Regions from separate parts of the Actinoallomurus rhizosphaericola genome, predicted to be linked through region 1. Evidence: predicted binding sites of a transcription regulator. Region 1 holds the regulator's gene; the other holds the start of a gene.

Region 1 (7,656 bases):
GCGGGGACGGAGGAGGGACGGCGGCGACCGTCACCTACGAGCTGACCGCGCTCACCGAGGCGGCACGGGAGGATCTGCGCATCTTCGCCGCCGGCTATCCGGCGTTCCTGCGCTCCTGGGAGGAGGCGATCGCCGGCGCGCTGGGACGCCCGGCTCCGTCCGCCGTACCTCCGGCGTCCTTGCGTCTGCGATAGTCTTGAGGTATGCGATCTCGGCTGCTCCTCAGCCGGCCGCGCTGACCCGAGCCGTCAGCGCGGCAGCCCCTCCTGCGTGAGGGGCGTTCTCATGCCAGGGGCACGGTTCACCGCCACCCGAAGCCGTGCGAATCAGACGAGGAACCATGACAGGCGCCGACGAGAACTACGACCCACGGACGATCCAGGACAAGTGGCAGGCCCGGTGGGAGGAGCTGAAGCCCTTCGCGGCGAGCGAGGACCCCGCCGACGAGCGGCCCCGCAAGTACGCGCTGGACATGTTCCCGTACCCCTCCGGCGACCTCCACATGGGTCACGCCGAGGCGTTCGCGATCGGTGACGTGGTCGCGCGGTACTGGTTCCAGAAGGGCTACAACGTCCTGCACCCCATCGGCTGGGACTCCTTCGGTCTGCCGGCCGAGAACGCCGCGATCAAGCGCAACTCCCACCCCGCCGAGTGGACGTACACCAACATCGACACCCAGGCGGAGTCCTTCAAGCGTTACGCGACCTCCTTCGACTGGTCGCGCCGGCTGCACACCTCCGACCCGGAGTACTACCGCTGGAACCAGTGGCTGTTCCTGCGCTTCTACGAGCGCGGCCTGGCGTACCGCAAGGGCGGTCAGGTCAACTGGTGCCCGAACGACCAGACCGTGCTGGCCAACGAGCAGGTCGTCAACGGACAGTGCGAGCGGTGCGGCGCGGTGGTCGAGAAGCGCGTCCTGACGCAGTGGTACTTCAAGATCACTGAGTACGCCGACCGGCTGCTGGCCGACATGGCGGAGCTGGAGTGGCCCGAGCGGGTGCTGCTGATGCAGCGCAACTGGATCGGCCGTTCCGAGGGCGCCGACGTCACCTTCCAGATCGAGGGGCGCGCCGAGCCGATCACCGTCTACACCACCCGGCCGGACACGCTGCACGGCGCGACGTTCTTCGTCGTGGCCGCCGACGCTCCGCTGGCCGACGAGATCTGCGCGCCGGAGCAGCGCGCGGAGTTCGAGGCCTACCGTGACGCGGTCCGCCGCGAGACGGAGATCGAGCGGCTGGCCACCGACAAGGAGAAGACCGGCGTCTTCCTGGGCCGCTACGCGATCAACCCGGTGAACGGCGAGCGCATCCCCGTGTGGGCCTCCGACTACGTCCTGGCGGAGTACGGCCACGGCGCGATCATGGCGGTGCCCGCCCACGACCAGCGCGACCTGGACTTCGCCCGCAAGTTCGGCCTGCCGGTCCGCGTCGTCGTGCACACCGGCGAGGCGGACCCGGGCGAGACCGGGGTCGCCACGCCCGGCGAGGGCGAGCTGGTCAACTCCGGCCCGCTGGACGGCCTGACCAAGTCCGCCGCCATCCCCCGGATCGTGGAGATCCTGGAGGAGAAGGGCCTGGGCAAGGCCGCCGTCAACTACCGGCTGCGCGACTGGCTGATCTCCCGTCAGCGGTTCTGGGGCACGCCGATCCCGATCATCCACTGCGAGGCGTGCGGCGAGGTCCCGGTCCCCGACGACCAGCTGCCCGTGCGCCTGCCGGACGACCTGCGCGGCGCCGACCTGGCCCCGAAGGGCGTGTCGCCGCTGGCCGCCGCCGAGACCTGGGTGAACGTCCAGTGCCCCAAGTGCGGTGGTCCGGCCAAGCGCGACACCGACACGATGGACACCTTCGTCGACTCCTCCTGGTACTTCCTGCGGTACTGCTCGCCGGGGTACGAGGACGGCCCGTTCGACGCCGAGAAGGTGCGCCGGTGGATGCCGGCCGACCAGTACACCGGCGGTGTCGAGCACGCCATCCTGCACCTGCTGTACGCCCGGTTCTTCACCAAGGTGCTGTACGACATGGGCCTGGTGGACTTCACCGAGCCCTTCAAACGGCTGGTCAACCAGGGCCAGGTCATCCTGAACGGCTCGGCGATGTCCAAGTCGACCGGCAACCTGGTCGACCTGGGCGAGCAGATCGCCGAGTACGGCGTCGACGCCGTACGGCTGACGATGATCTTCTCGGGGCCGCCGGAGGACGACATCGACTGGGCCGACGTGTCCCCGTCGGGGTCGGTGAAGTTCCTGGCGCGGGCCTTCCGCGTGGCCGCCGACGTGACGTCCGCGCCCGACGCGGACCCGGCGACCGGCGACGTCGAGCTGCGCAAGGTGACGCACCGGACGATCGACGAGGTCACCCGGCTGGTCGAGGCGCACCGCTACAACGTGGCGATCGCGCGGATGATGGAGCTGACCTCCGCGGCGCGTAAGGCCATCGACGCGGGTGCGGGCGCCGGCGACCCGGCGGTCCGCGAGGCCGCCGAGACCCTGGCGGTCATGCTGTCGCTGGTCACTCCGTACACCGCCGAGGAGATGTGGGAGCGGCTGGGCCGTACGGCTCCGGTGGTCAAGGCGGGCTGGCCGGTCGCCGAGCCCGCACTGCTGGTGCAGGAGTCGGTGACCTGCGTGGTCCAGGTGGCGGGCAAGGTCCGCGACCGCCTGGAGGTGTCCCCGGACATCGCCGAGAGCGACCTGGAGCGCCTGGCGCTGGACTCCGAGAAGGTCCGGGCGGCCCTGGGCGACCGGGGCGTCCGTAAGGTCGTCGTCCGCGCCCCGAAGATCGTCAACATCGTGCCCGCCTGATCATGAGCATGGTGCCCGCCTGAACGGCGGACCGCTCCGGGCCGGTGCCGTGGCACCGGCCCGGAGCGGATCAGCCATACCGCGGGACCGCGGAATGATCGCGTCGTCGCCGGGGATCGCGGGCGGGGATCACATTTTGCGCAGGACCGCCACCACGCGCCCGAGAATGGTCGCGTCGTCGCCGGGGATCGGGTCGTACGCCGGGTTGTGCGGCATCAGCCAGACCTTGTCGTCGCGGCGCTTGAGCGTCTTCACGGTGGCCTCACCGTCGATCATCGCCGCGACGATGTCGCCGTTCTCCGCGACGGGCTGCTGGCGCACCACGACCCAGTCGCCGTCGGCGATGGCCGCCTCGATCATCGAGTCACCGGTGACGTTGAGCAGGAAGTGGGTGCCCTCGCCGACGAGCTGCCGCGGCAGCGCGAAGACGTCCTCCACGGCCTCCTCGGCGAGGATCGGACCACCCGCGGCGATGCGCCCGACAAGGGGGACGTACGCGGGGGCCGGCCGCGTGGGAGCCTCGTGGCCGTTGGTGACCTCGTAGGACTCGCCGTCGGTCTCGGCGGCGACCGCCGGAGATCCGGGCATGCGGACGACGACCGCGCGCGGCCGGTTCGGGTCGCGCAGCAGGAAGCCCTTGCGCTGCAGGGTCCGGAGCTGGTGGGACACGCTCGAGGTGCTGGTCAGGCCGACCGCCTCGCCGATCTCCCGCATCGACGGGGGATATCCGCGCCGCTGCACCGAGTCCCTGATCACTTCCAGCACCTTGCGCTGGCGGACCGTCAGGCCGCTCTCGTCGCCTGGGCCGTCCGGCATTTCCCGAACCTTGCTCATGGTGTCTCCGATGGATGTCTTCCCGGTGACGCGTCGCCGCCGGTATTCCGGTCCCGTAGTGGGACGTTATCGCTTCTGCGGTAAATGATCAAACAGGTGTTCGAAAAATGTGGAATTTTGCGGTCCGGGGTAAGTCGCGTTTAGTTCGCACACACGTTCGATGATAATTCCCGCGCCGGGTTCGCGGAAGGCGGGCCCCATTGTGCGCGCGTCCTTGTCGCCTCATCGTGATCGACGCCCTCGCGCGGCGGCCGCGAAGGGGGTGCCCGCCGACACGGCGCCGACACGCCCGTGGCAGGCTGAAGGGGTCCGGGACCGGGGCCCGCGCGGCCGTCTCCCGCATGTGACCGACCTCACCCCTGATGGCTGCAGGCGGCGTTTCCGCAGGTGATTAGGGTGTCCCGGGTCGATGCGACCGGTCGCCGCCTGCATCGGAGGGGGGCGACACGCCGACGGGGACGGCGGATCGCCACGTGAGCGGCCTCTTCTCGCCGGGTGCCCCATGCAGGTTGCGATGCACCCGGCCGGGCTCTACGGTTAACCCCAACATCTAGTAGTTACATAGATGTAGTTCACCATAGGTTGTGGTTACGAGGTGAGGTTCGCGCGGTTCGCGCGTGACCCGCTGTCAGGGGGAGGAGTCCGGAGCCGTGCACTGCCCGTTCTGCCGACACACCGACAGCAGGGTCATCGACAGCCGGACGACCGACGACGGGGCCGCCATCCGGCGGCGACGTTCGTGCCCGGAGTGCGGCCGCCGCTTCACCACCCAGGAGACGGTGCTCATGATGGTCGCCAAGCGCAGTGGCGTGACCGAGCCGTTCTCCCGGGACAAGATCATTGCCGGAGTGCGCCGGGCGTGTCAGGGCCGTCCCGTCAACGAGGACGCCCTCGCCATGCTCGGCCAGCGGGTCGAGGAGGCGATCCGGGCGACCGGGAACGCCGAGATCCCCTCGCACCAGATCGGGCTGGCGATCCTCGGCCCGCTCCGTGAACTCGACGAGGTCGCGTACCTGCGATTCGCCTCCGTCTACCGGGGGTTCGAGACGCTCGACGACTTCGCCAAGGAAATCGAATCGCTGCGCGCGGCGTCCGGCGGCGACGCCCGTTCCTAGGGCGGCGCCCGGACCGCGGGCTGTACGGGTAATCCTGGAAGTGGGCCTGGTGTGCCCGAGAAGGGGAATGTCATGACGGAGACGGTGAGCGGCTCAGCCCGGCGGGGCAAGGCGGGTCGCAAGGGCCTGAAGATGGAGCGCATCTTCACACGGCCGGGCGTCCACCCGTACGACGACGTCCGGTGGGAGCGGCGCGACGTCGTCATGACCAACTGGCGCGACGGGTCGGTGAACTTCGAGCAGAAGGGCGTCGAGTTCCCCGCCACCTGGTCCGTGAACGCGGTCAACATCGTCACCTCGAAGTACTTCCGCGGCGCCGTCGGCACGCCGCAGCGGGAGTCGAGCCTGAAGCAGCTGGTCGACCGGGTCGTCGGCGTCTACACCGAGACCGGCCGCAAGCACGGCTACTTCGCCTCCGAGGAGGACGCCGAGATCTTCGACCACGAGCTGAAGCACGCTCTGGTCAACCAGATCTTCAGCTTCAACTCGCCGGTCTGGTTCAACGTCGGCACCGCCTCTCCGCAGCAGGTCAGCGCCTGCTTCATCCTGTCCGTGGACGACACGATGGAGTCGATCCTGGACTGGTACAAGGAAGAGGGCGTGATCTTCAAGGGCGGCTCGGGCTCGGGGGTCAACCTGTCCCGCATCCGCTCCAGCAAGGAGCTGCTGTCCTCTGGCGGCACCGCGAGCGGGCCGGTGTCGTTCATGCGCGGCGCCGACGCCTCCGCGGGGACGATCAAGTCCGGCGGCGCGACCCGCCGGGCGGCGAAGATGGTCGTCCTCGACGTAGACCACCCGGACGTCGAGGAGTTCATCGAGACCAAGGCGCGCGAAGAGGACAAGATCCGCGCCCTGCGCGACGCCGGCTTCGACATGGACCTGGGCGGCAGGGACATCGTCAGCGTCCAGTACCAGAACGCCAACAACTCCGTCCGCGTCTCCGACGAGTTCATGCGCGCGGTGGAGTCCGGCGACTCCTTCGGCCTGCGCGCCCGCCGTACCGGCGAGGTCATCGGCAAGGTCGACGCCAAGGGCCTGTTCCGCAAGCTCGCCCAGGCGGCCTGGGAGTGCGCGGACCCGGGCATCCAGTACGACGACACGATCAACGACTGGCACACCAACCCCGAGACCGGGCGCATCACGGCGAGCAACCCGTGCTCGGAGTACATGAGCCTGGACAACTCGTCCTGCAACCTCGCCAGCATCAACCTGCTGAAGTTCCTGACCGACGACAACGCGTTCGACGTCGAGCGGTTCGTGCGGCTCAGCGAGCTGATCATCACCGCGATGGACATCTCCATCACATTCGCGGACTTCCCGACCGAGAAGATCGGCGAGACGACGCGCGCGTACCGCCAGCTCGGCATCGGCTACGCCAACCTCGGCGCGCTGCTGATGGCGACCGGCCACGCGTACGACTCCGAGGGCGGCCGCTCGATCGCCGCGGCGATCACCTCGCTGATGACCGGCGTGGCCTACCGCCGCTCCGCCGAGCTGGCCGGCGCCGTCGGCACGTACGACGGGTACGCCCGCAACGCGGAGGCGCACCAGCGCGTCATGCGCAAGCACGCGGTCGCCAACGACGAGATCCGCACGCTCGACGCGATGGACAAGGCCATCCACAGCGAGGCCACCCGGCAGTGGCGGCAGTGCCTCAAGGTCGGCGAGAAGAACGGCTACCGCAACGCCCAGGCGTCGCTGCTGGCGCCCACCGGCACGATCGGCCTCATGATGGACTGCGACACGACGGGCATCGAGCCCGACCTGGCGCTGGTCAAGTACAAGAAGCTGGTCGGCGGCGGCTCGATGCAGATCGTCAACAACACCGTCCCGCGCGCCCTGAAGAAGCTCGGCTACCAGCAGGAGCAGATCGAGGCGATCGTCGAGTACATCGCCGAGCACGGCCACGTCGTCGACGCGCCCGGCCTGCGCCAGGAGCACTACGAGGTCTTCGACTGCGCGATGGGCGAGCGGGCGATCAGCCCGATGGGCCACGTGCGGATGATGGCCGCGGTGCAGCCGTTCCTGTCCGGCGCGATCTCCAAGACCGTGAACATGCCGGAGCAGGCCACGGTCGAGGACGTCGAGAAGATCTACTTCGAGGGCTGGAAGCTCGGCCTCAAGGCCCTGGCGATCTACCGCGACAACTGCAAGGTCGGCCAGCCGCTGTCGGTGGCCAAGAAGAAGACCGAGGAGAAGGTCGAGGAGGCGCCGGCCCCGGCACCGGTGGTCGAGCGCGGCCCGGTGCGGACCCGCCTGCCCAAGCAGCGGACCGCGACCGTCACCCGGTTCTCCGTCGGCGGCGCCGAGGGCTACATGACCGCCTCCTGCTACCCGGACAACGGGCTCGGCGAGGTGTTCCTCAAGCTCGGCAAGCAGGGCTCCACGCTCGCCGGGGTCATGGACGCCTTCTCGATGGCGATCTCCATCAGCCTCCAGTACGGCGTGCCGCTGGAGACCTGGGTGGAGAAGTTCACCAACATGCGGTTCGAGCCGGCCGGCATGACCGACGACCCGGACATCCGGATGGCGACCTCGATGATGGACTACATCTTCCGTCGTCTCGCCCTCGACCACCTGCCGTACGAGACGCGCGCCGAGCTGGGGATCTTCTCCGCCGAGGAGCGCACGGCGCAGGCGGCGGGCCAGGACCCGGCCACGCTGCACGCCGAGGAGGACGTCGAGCGCGAGTCGCTGGCCCAGTCGGTGCCGGTCGAGCAGCCGAAGGCCAAGGAGGCGGAGCCGCTCGAGGCGGCGCACTCCTCGACCGAGCTGATCGAGAGCCACCAGGGCCGTACGGCGGACGCGCCGCTGTGCCTGACCTGCGGCACGAAGATGCGCCCGGCCGGCAGCTGCTACGTCTGCGAGGGCTGCGGCTCCACCAGCGGCTGCAGCTGAGAA
Region 2 (7,656 bases), on a different contig from region 1:
CTGGGTCTCCAGGGAGGCGACCAACCGGCTCTGCGTGGGCGCGCTGACGCCCTCGTGAGCCGCCAGGTCGCCGAGGCGCACCGGACCGAGCGCCTCCAGGCTCGACAGGGTCGACGCCTGGCTCGACGTGAGGGTCCGGGGGCCGTACTGGCGGACGCGACGGCTCAGCCGGCCCAGCGTCATGCGCAGCCGCGCCGCGAGCTCAACGTCCGTCATGGCCTCGGTCTCGGCCGCCGGCCTGGTCACGCCCGTCATGTGTTCCTTATCCGGCTCGCGTCTCCGACGCGCTGGTCACGCGCGTCTCCTTCCATCATCCCCGCACCGCGGCGGCCGGCATGCCCGGACGCACGAGAAACCGCCGGAACGGGCGCCGAACACACCGGTCCGCAGGAGTCCCGCGGGATGTATCAGGGCAACGACCGAAGGATGATGATCGTGGCGTGATGTGATCAGGATCACCATCCCCGGGCGCGCCACTCCGGGAGGTGCGGGCGTTCACGGCCGAGGGTGGTGTCCTTGCCGTGGCCGGGGTAGACCCAGGTCTCGTCCGGGAGCGTGCCGAACACGCGCTCCTCGAGGTCGTCCATGAGCCGGTTGAACAGCGTCGCGTCGCCCCAGGTGTTCCCCGGGCCGCCCGGGAACAGGCTGTCGCCGGTGAACAGGTGCGGCGTGTCACCGTCGTCGTACAGCAGCGCGATCGACCCGGGCGTGTGGCCGCGCAGGTGGATCACGGACAGCGTGTGCTGACCGACCCGTACGGTGCCCCCGTGCCGGACCGGCTCGGTGACCGGCAGCGGGAGCGCCTCGGCGTCGTCGGGATGGGCCACGACCGACGGGTGGGTCGCGTCGACGACCGCGCCGAGCGCGCCCCAGTGGTCCTGGTGCCGGTGGGTCGTCACGACCCGGGACAGCGGCGCGTCGCCGAGGAGCTCCAGCAGGCGCTCCGGCTCACTGGCGGCGTCGATCAGCACCTGTTCCCCGGTCGCCGTGCAGCGCAGGAGGTAGGCGTTGTTGTCGAAGGACCCCACCGCCAGCTTGGTGATGGTCAGACCGGGCAGCTCGCGTACGTCGGGCGGGCCACCGACCTCGACGTTGCCTGTGTAGGACACGCACTCTCCTCCCAACGGTGATCGGGTCCACCGCACCCGCCTTCCATCCTTCCACTTCCGCCACGTGCCGCGCGGTCCTGTGGACGCGCAGGCCACCGGTTCCGGGTGCGCGAGCAGGCCCGCGTCTGAGCGAGCGCGGAAGTAGACTCTTGATCATGGGCGACGACCTGCCGATCTGCCGCACCTGCGGGGTGCAGTACGCCGAGCCCCGGCCGGACTGCCCGATCTGCGAGGACGAGCGGCAGTACGTCGGATGGGACGGCCAGCGCTGGACGACACTCGCCGAACTCCGCGCCTCCGGACGCCGGGGCGAGGTCGCCGAGGAGGGGCCGGGCATCCTCGGGATCGGCGCCGATCCGCCCACCTCCATCGGCCAGCGCGCGCTGCTCGTGCGGACGCCGGCGGGCAACGTCCTCTGGGACATGATCACCTACCTCGACGACGACCTCCTCTCCCAGGTCGCCGAACTCGGCGGCGTCGACGCCATCGCCATCAGCCATCCGCACTTCTACGGGTCGATGGTCGAGTGGGCGCACGCGTTCGACGCGCCCGTCTACATCCACGCCGCCGACCGCGAGTGGGTCGCCCGGCCGGACGACTCGATCGTCTACTGGGAGGGCGAGACCCGGGAGATCGGCGACGGGCTGACCCTGGTCAACGCGGGCGTGCACTTCGCGGGCGGCCAGGTCCTGCACTGGCGCGACGGGGAGGACGGCAGGGGAGCGCTGCTCACCGGCGACATCTTCACCGTCGTCCCCGACCGCCGGTACGTCAGTTTTATGTACAGCTACCCCAACCTGATCCCCGAGCGCCCCCGGGTGATCCGCCGCGCCCTTCGCCGGATGGAGCCGTTCGGGTTCGAGCGGGTGTACGGCGGCTGGTGGGGCCGGGTCGTCGCCGCGGACGGGGCCGGCGCCGTACGCCGGTCGGCCGAGCGGTACCTCGCCCACGCGCTCGACGACGAGTCCGAGTAGCTCGCAGCGGCCTCAGGTGTTTCGGTGGCGATCTGTGTTCGAACACGTGTACGGTTTCGGTGCGACGAGGGACCGCCGTGCGGGGCTTTGGAAGAAAACCGGCCTGTCCGCTCGTTAGCCTGAAGCCGACTGCCTCAACCGGGCTCTAGGGGATAGCGATACGCCGTGGCTGACCGTCTCATCGTGCGCGGAGCGCGTGAACACAACCTCAAAGACGTCTCACTCGATCTTCCGCGCGACGCGCTGATCGTGTTCACCGGCATGTCCGGCTCCGGGAAGTCCAGCCTGGCGTTCGACACGATCTTCGCGGAGGGCCAGCGCCGCTACGTCGAGTCCCTGTCGGCGTACGCCCGCCAGTTCCTCGGCCAGATGGACAAGCCCGACGTCGACTTCATCGAGGGCCTGTCCCCGGCCGTGTCGATCGATCAGAAGTCGACCTCGAAGAACCCGCGCTCGACGGTCGGCACGATCACCGAGGTCTACGACTACCTTCGCCTGCTGTGGGCCCGTATCGGCCACCCGCACTGCCCGGTCTGCGGCCGTCCGATCTCCAAGCAGACGCCGCAGCAGATCGTCGACCGGGTCATGGAGTTCGAGGAGGGCACCCGGTTCCAGGTGCTCGCCCCGGTGATCCGCGGCCGCAAGGGCGAATACCTCGAGCTGTTCCGCGACATGCAGACCAAGGGCTTCTCCCGCGCCCGCGTCGACGGCCGGCTCGTACGCCTCGACGAGGCGCCGAAGCTGAAGAAGTACGAGAAGCACGACATCGAGGTCGTCGTCGACCGGCTCAGCGTCAAGGAGAGCGCCCGCCGCCGGCTGGCCGACTCGATCGAGACGGCGCTCGGCCTGTCCGGTGGCACGGTCATCCTCGACTTCGTCGACCTTCCCGAGGACGACGAGCAGCGCGAGCGGATGTTCTCCGAGCACCTCTACTGCCCGTACGACGACCTGTCGTTCGACGAGCTGGAGCCGCGGTCGTTCTCGTTCAACTCCCCGTACGGCGCCTGCCCGGACTGCACCGGCCTGGGCACCCGCATGGAGGTCGACCCGGAGCTGCTCGTCCCCGACCCGGAGAAGACCCTCGGCGAGGGCGCGATCTCACCGTGGTCGAACGGCCACATCAGCGACTACTTCCTGCGGCTGCTCGGCGCGCTCGGCGACGCGATGGGCTTCGATCTGGACACGCCCTGGGAGCGGCTCCCGGCCAAGGCTCGCAAGGCGATCCTGCAGGGCCACGACACCCAGGTGCACGTCAGCTACCGCAACCGGTACGGCCGGCAGCGGTCGTACTACACGACGTACGAGGGTGTGATCCCGTACGTCCAGCGGCGGCACTCGGAGGCGGAGAGCGACTCGAGCCGGGAGCGGTTCGAGGGCTACATGCGGGAGATCCCGTGCCCGTCCTGTGACGGCAAGCGGCTCAAGCCGGTCGTGCTGGCCGTCACGGTCAACGACCGGTCGATCGCCGACGTCGCCGCGATGCCGATCGGGGAGTGCGCGAAGTTCCTGCTCAACATGGAGCTGAGCGAGCGGGAGAAGCACATCGCCGAGGCCGTGCTCAAGGAGATCAACGCCCGGCTCGGCTTCCTGCTCGACGTGGGCCTGGACTACCTCAGTCTCGACCGCGCGTCGGCCACGCTGGCCGGCGGTGAGGCGCAGCGCATCCGCCTGGCCACCCAGATCGGTTCCGGGCTGGTCGGCGTGCTCTACGTCCTGGACGAGCCGTCGATCGGGCTGCACCAGCGCGACAACCACCGCCTGCTGGAGACGCTGATCCGGCTGCGCGACATCGGCAACACCCTCATCGTCGTCGAGCACGACGAGGACACCATCCGGGCCGCCGACTGGGTCGTCGACATCGGCCCGGGCGCGGGCGAGCACGGCGGCCAGGTCGTCGTGAGCGGCCCGGTGAAGGAGCTCCTGGCCAGCGAGAGCTCGATGACCGGCGCGTACATCTCCGGCCGCAGGGAGATCGCCGTCCCGGAGACCCGCCGCAAGCGCCAGCGCGGGCGGGAGCTGGTCGTGAAGGGCGCCCGCGAGCACAACCTGCGCGACATCGACGTGGCGTTCCCGCTCGGCGTGTTCACCGCGGTCACCGGCGTGTCCGGGTCGGGCAAGTCCACTCTGGTCAACGACATCCTCTACACGTCGCTGGCCAAGCAGCTGCACGGCGCCCGCACGGTGCCCGGCCGGCACCGGCGGATCAACGGCGTCGACCAGCTCGACAAGGTCGTGCACGTCGACCAGTCGCCGATCGGCCGTACCCCCCGGTCCAACCCGGCGACCTACACCGGCGTGTTCGACCACGTGCGCAAGCTGTTCGCGGCGACCGCCGAGGCGAAGGTGCGCGGCTACCAACCCGGCCGCTTCTCCTTCAACGTCAAGGGCGGCCGCTGCGAGGCGTGCTCCGGCGACGGCACCATCAAGATCGAGATGCAGTTCCTGCCCGACGTGTACGTTCCCTGCGAGGTCTGCCACGGCGCCCGCTACAACCGGGAGACGCTCGACGTCCACTACAAGGGCAAGACGATCTCCGAGGTCCTCGACATGCCGATCGAGGAGGCGCTGGACTTCTTCGAGGCGATCCCGGCGATCCGCCGTCACCTGCAGACGCTCAACGACGTCGGCCTCGGCTACGTCCGGCTCGGCCAGCCCGCGCCGACGCTGTCCGGCGGTGAGGCGCAGCGGGTCAAGCTCGCCTCCGAGCTGCAGCGGCGCTCCACCGGCCGCACGATCTACGTGCTCGACGAGCCGACCACCGGCCTGCACTTCGAGGACATCCGCAAGCTGCTCGGCGTGCTGAACGGCCTCGTCGACAAGGGCAACTCGGTGATCGTGATCGAGCACAACCTCGACGTCATCAAGACCGCCGACTGGATCATCGACATGGGCCCGGAGGGCGGCTCCCGCGGCGGCACGGTGGTCGCGTCCGGCACTCCGGAGGACGTCGCGCGGGTCGGGGAGAGCCACACCGGCCAGTTCCTCGCCAAGATCCTCGGCGTCTGACCACGGCACCGCCCCAGATCCGGCTCGGGCCGGCCGGGAGACGCTGCCGGGACGAGTGACCGCGCAGAGGAGGCCGCCGGGCGGCCGGCCACGTCGGCGCGCGTGGTCGCCGCAGGTTGGCGACCACGCCCGTACGGTGCCAGGACCCAGGGGCGGGCCCGGCACCGCGGGTCTCCTGAGGTCGTGACCGCCCTCGTGCGGTGGACCGGAACGGCTACTGGGAGGGGCCTCCGAAGGGTGGGTGACCACCGGGGCCTGGTCCGGGCGCCGGACCGGGTCCGTGGGGGCCGCCCGCGGGGGGAGCGCCGCCGTACGCCAGGCCCATCGCGCCCGGTGGGGCGAAGCCGGCCGGCGCCGCGGGCCTCTTGGGCCGCCGCAGCAGCAGGATTCCGCCGGCGCTCAGCACCAGGCCGACCACGATGCCGCCCAGGCCCATCGCGAGCAGCGATCGCTCCATCGGCGGATGCCTCGACTTCTGGGTCCCATCCGGGGCGGCCAGGGTCTTCTTGCCGCGGTAGGGCATCGGCGCGCCGAGATCCGCGGGCGGCGAGGCGGCCGCGGACACCGCGGCGGCCGCGTTGATCTGCCCGTACCCCACGAGCGCGTCCCAGCCACCGGCCGGGTGGAGCGCCGTCCGGGTGAGGATCGCCCGGACCTGCGCCGGGGTGATCTTCGGGTTGCGGGATCGCATGAGCGCCACGACGCCGGCCGCCAGTGCGCAGGCGGGAGAGGTGCCGTCGACCGGCGCGTAGCCGCCGGTGTTCGTCGCACTGACGATGCCGACGCCGGGAGCGGCGATGGTGTTGTAGGTGTGCACGGTGGAGAACGCGGCGCGCCGGGGGCCGGGGGCCGTCGCCGCGACGGCGATCACTCCGGGGTACCCCGCGGGGTTGGAGGCGGTGTTGTCGCTCTCGTTCAGGTCGCCGGAGTTGCCGGCGCTGGCGAGGAGGGTGACGCCGTGGCTGATCGCGTATGCCATCGCCGAGGCCTCTTCGTCGTTGTAGTCGATGAACCCGAAGTCCGCGGTGCCCAGGGACATGGAGATCACCTGTGCGCCGTGGTCGACGGCGTACCGGACGGCCTTGGTGATCGGCGTCGGCGGCTTGTGCCAGATCTCCTTGGTGTTCTTGCGTGCTGGATCCTTCTTATCGAGGATCGCTCGAATCGACAGGATGTGCGCCTTCGGTGCGACGTGCAGGACGTCGGAGGCCATCGCGGTGCCGTGCGCGCCCCAGTAGGACATCCCCCGGCGGGCGCTGCTCTCGGCGAAGTCCGGTCCGGTCGTCACCTTGCCGCGCAGGGCCGGGTGACTGTCGACGACGCCCGTGTCGATGACGGCGACGGTCACGCCCGCGCCCTGCGTGCTCCGCTGGGCCGCGGCGAGGCCGAGGGCGGCGTCCTCCCATGCCGGCGCGGCCTGCGCGGGAGGTGCCGCCGTGGCGACCAGCGCGCCGCTCGTCACGACGGCCGCGAGGGCCGCGCGGATCCTGAGACGCCTCATCAGGTCCCCTTCCGTGCCAGGTCGGCCAGGTAGGTGCCGAACGCCTTGGCCAGGTCGTCGGCGGGTAGGCCCAGGCCATCCGGTCCTCGCTCCCGGAGTTGGTGGACAGACGCGAGCCCCAGGGGGCGGGCAGCCGGGCCGCGTGGCGGCCGTCCGTGGCCCCGGCGGTGACGGCGACGGCGTAGGGAATGTCCTCGTCGAACACCTGGCAGGCGGAGGTGCCGTTGCGGGCGTTGTCCGTCCATCGGCTCGCCGGTGTGCCGGGAACGGCGAAGGCTCGCACTCCGAGATCGGGCTCATCCGCGGACTTCACTTCGCTCATGTGCTCGACGTTCATCCTGGCGTCGCTCGTGGGCAGGACGATCACCGCGACGGTCGCGACGGCCGCGCCGGTCGGGTCGACGTAGGTGGCGCGGACGACCGCCTTGCATCCCTGCTGGGCGGCGAACCTGGCCAGCCCGTCGGTGAGCCCGTTCGCGCAGGAGGTGTCCGGCGCGATGCCGAGCCGGAGCCACTGGGCGATCTTGGGATCCTGTTGGTCCGTCGTGCTGTTCTCCCTGTTGGCGATCCGTGCGGGGAACAGCTGGTCGGCCGGCTCGTCCCGCCACATCACCGGCCCATAGGCGCGGGTGTTCGGGATCGTCTGACGGCTGTTCCCATAGGTGTGCCAGGTCAGCGCGGCCCCGATGAGGAGGGCGAAGACGCCTCCGAGGATCAGCAGCACGCCGAAGCAGCCACGGACGCCGCCTCGGCGTGGAGGAGGTGGGGCGGGCGCTGCGGTAGGGCCGAAATGGGGATTCCCCGGGGGTGGAAGGGGCGCACCCGGGGAGGGGCCGTGATGCATCGTTCTCCTGTGGTACGGACCGGTGGGGACGTCATGCGCCGTCGCGGCCGAGGCCGGAGCACGGCATCCGGCGGCGACCGACGACGGGACTATCCGAAAACCGGATAATGGACGACTGACTTTACAGATCCATGACTGTCGCCGCGCAGGCTTCCCTTCCGGCGCCGGCGCCGGCGGGGGCGGGGCGCGCGGGTGGAGCCCGGCGGTAGCATGACGGGGATG

Evidence for each region. The regulator LexA, encoded in region 1, represses DNA repair genes until DNA is damaged. The targets are predictions, from matches to a motif close to TCGAACANNTGTTCGA.
Region 2: uvrA (excinuclease ABC subunit UvrA) is a predicted target of LexA. The motif match lies at 2,122-2,137, and genes of this name have one in related genera.

Annotation. Positions count from the first base shown of each region.
Region 1 covers NZ_JAMXMW010000003.1:590,797-598,452, reverse strand. The annotation lists gene NE234_RS10430 (hypothetical protein) at 1-194, shown strand, start outside; gene leuS (leucine--tRNA ligase) at 341-2,806, shown strand; gene lexA (transcriptional repressor LexA) at 2,936-3,640, opposite strand; gene nrdR (transcriptional regulator NrdR) at 4,291-4,755, shown strand; gene NE234_RS10410 (vitamin B12-dependent ribonucleotide reductase) at 4,828-7,653, shown strand.
Region 2 covers NZ_JAMXMW010000025.1:125,289-132,944, reverse strand. The annotation lists gene NE234_RS39040 (MarR family winged helix-turn-helix transcriptional regulator) at 1-255, opposite strand, end outside; gene NE234_RS39035 (MBL fold metallo-hydrolase) at 456-1,109, opposite strand; gene NE234_RS39030 (MBL fold metallo-hydrolase) at 1,265-2,083, shown strand; gene uvrA (excinuclease ABC subunit UvrA) at 2,249-5,089, shown strand; gene NE234_RS39020 (S8 family peptidase) at 5,304-6,590, opposite strand; gene NE234_RS39015 (hypothetical protein) at 6,998-7,213, shown strand.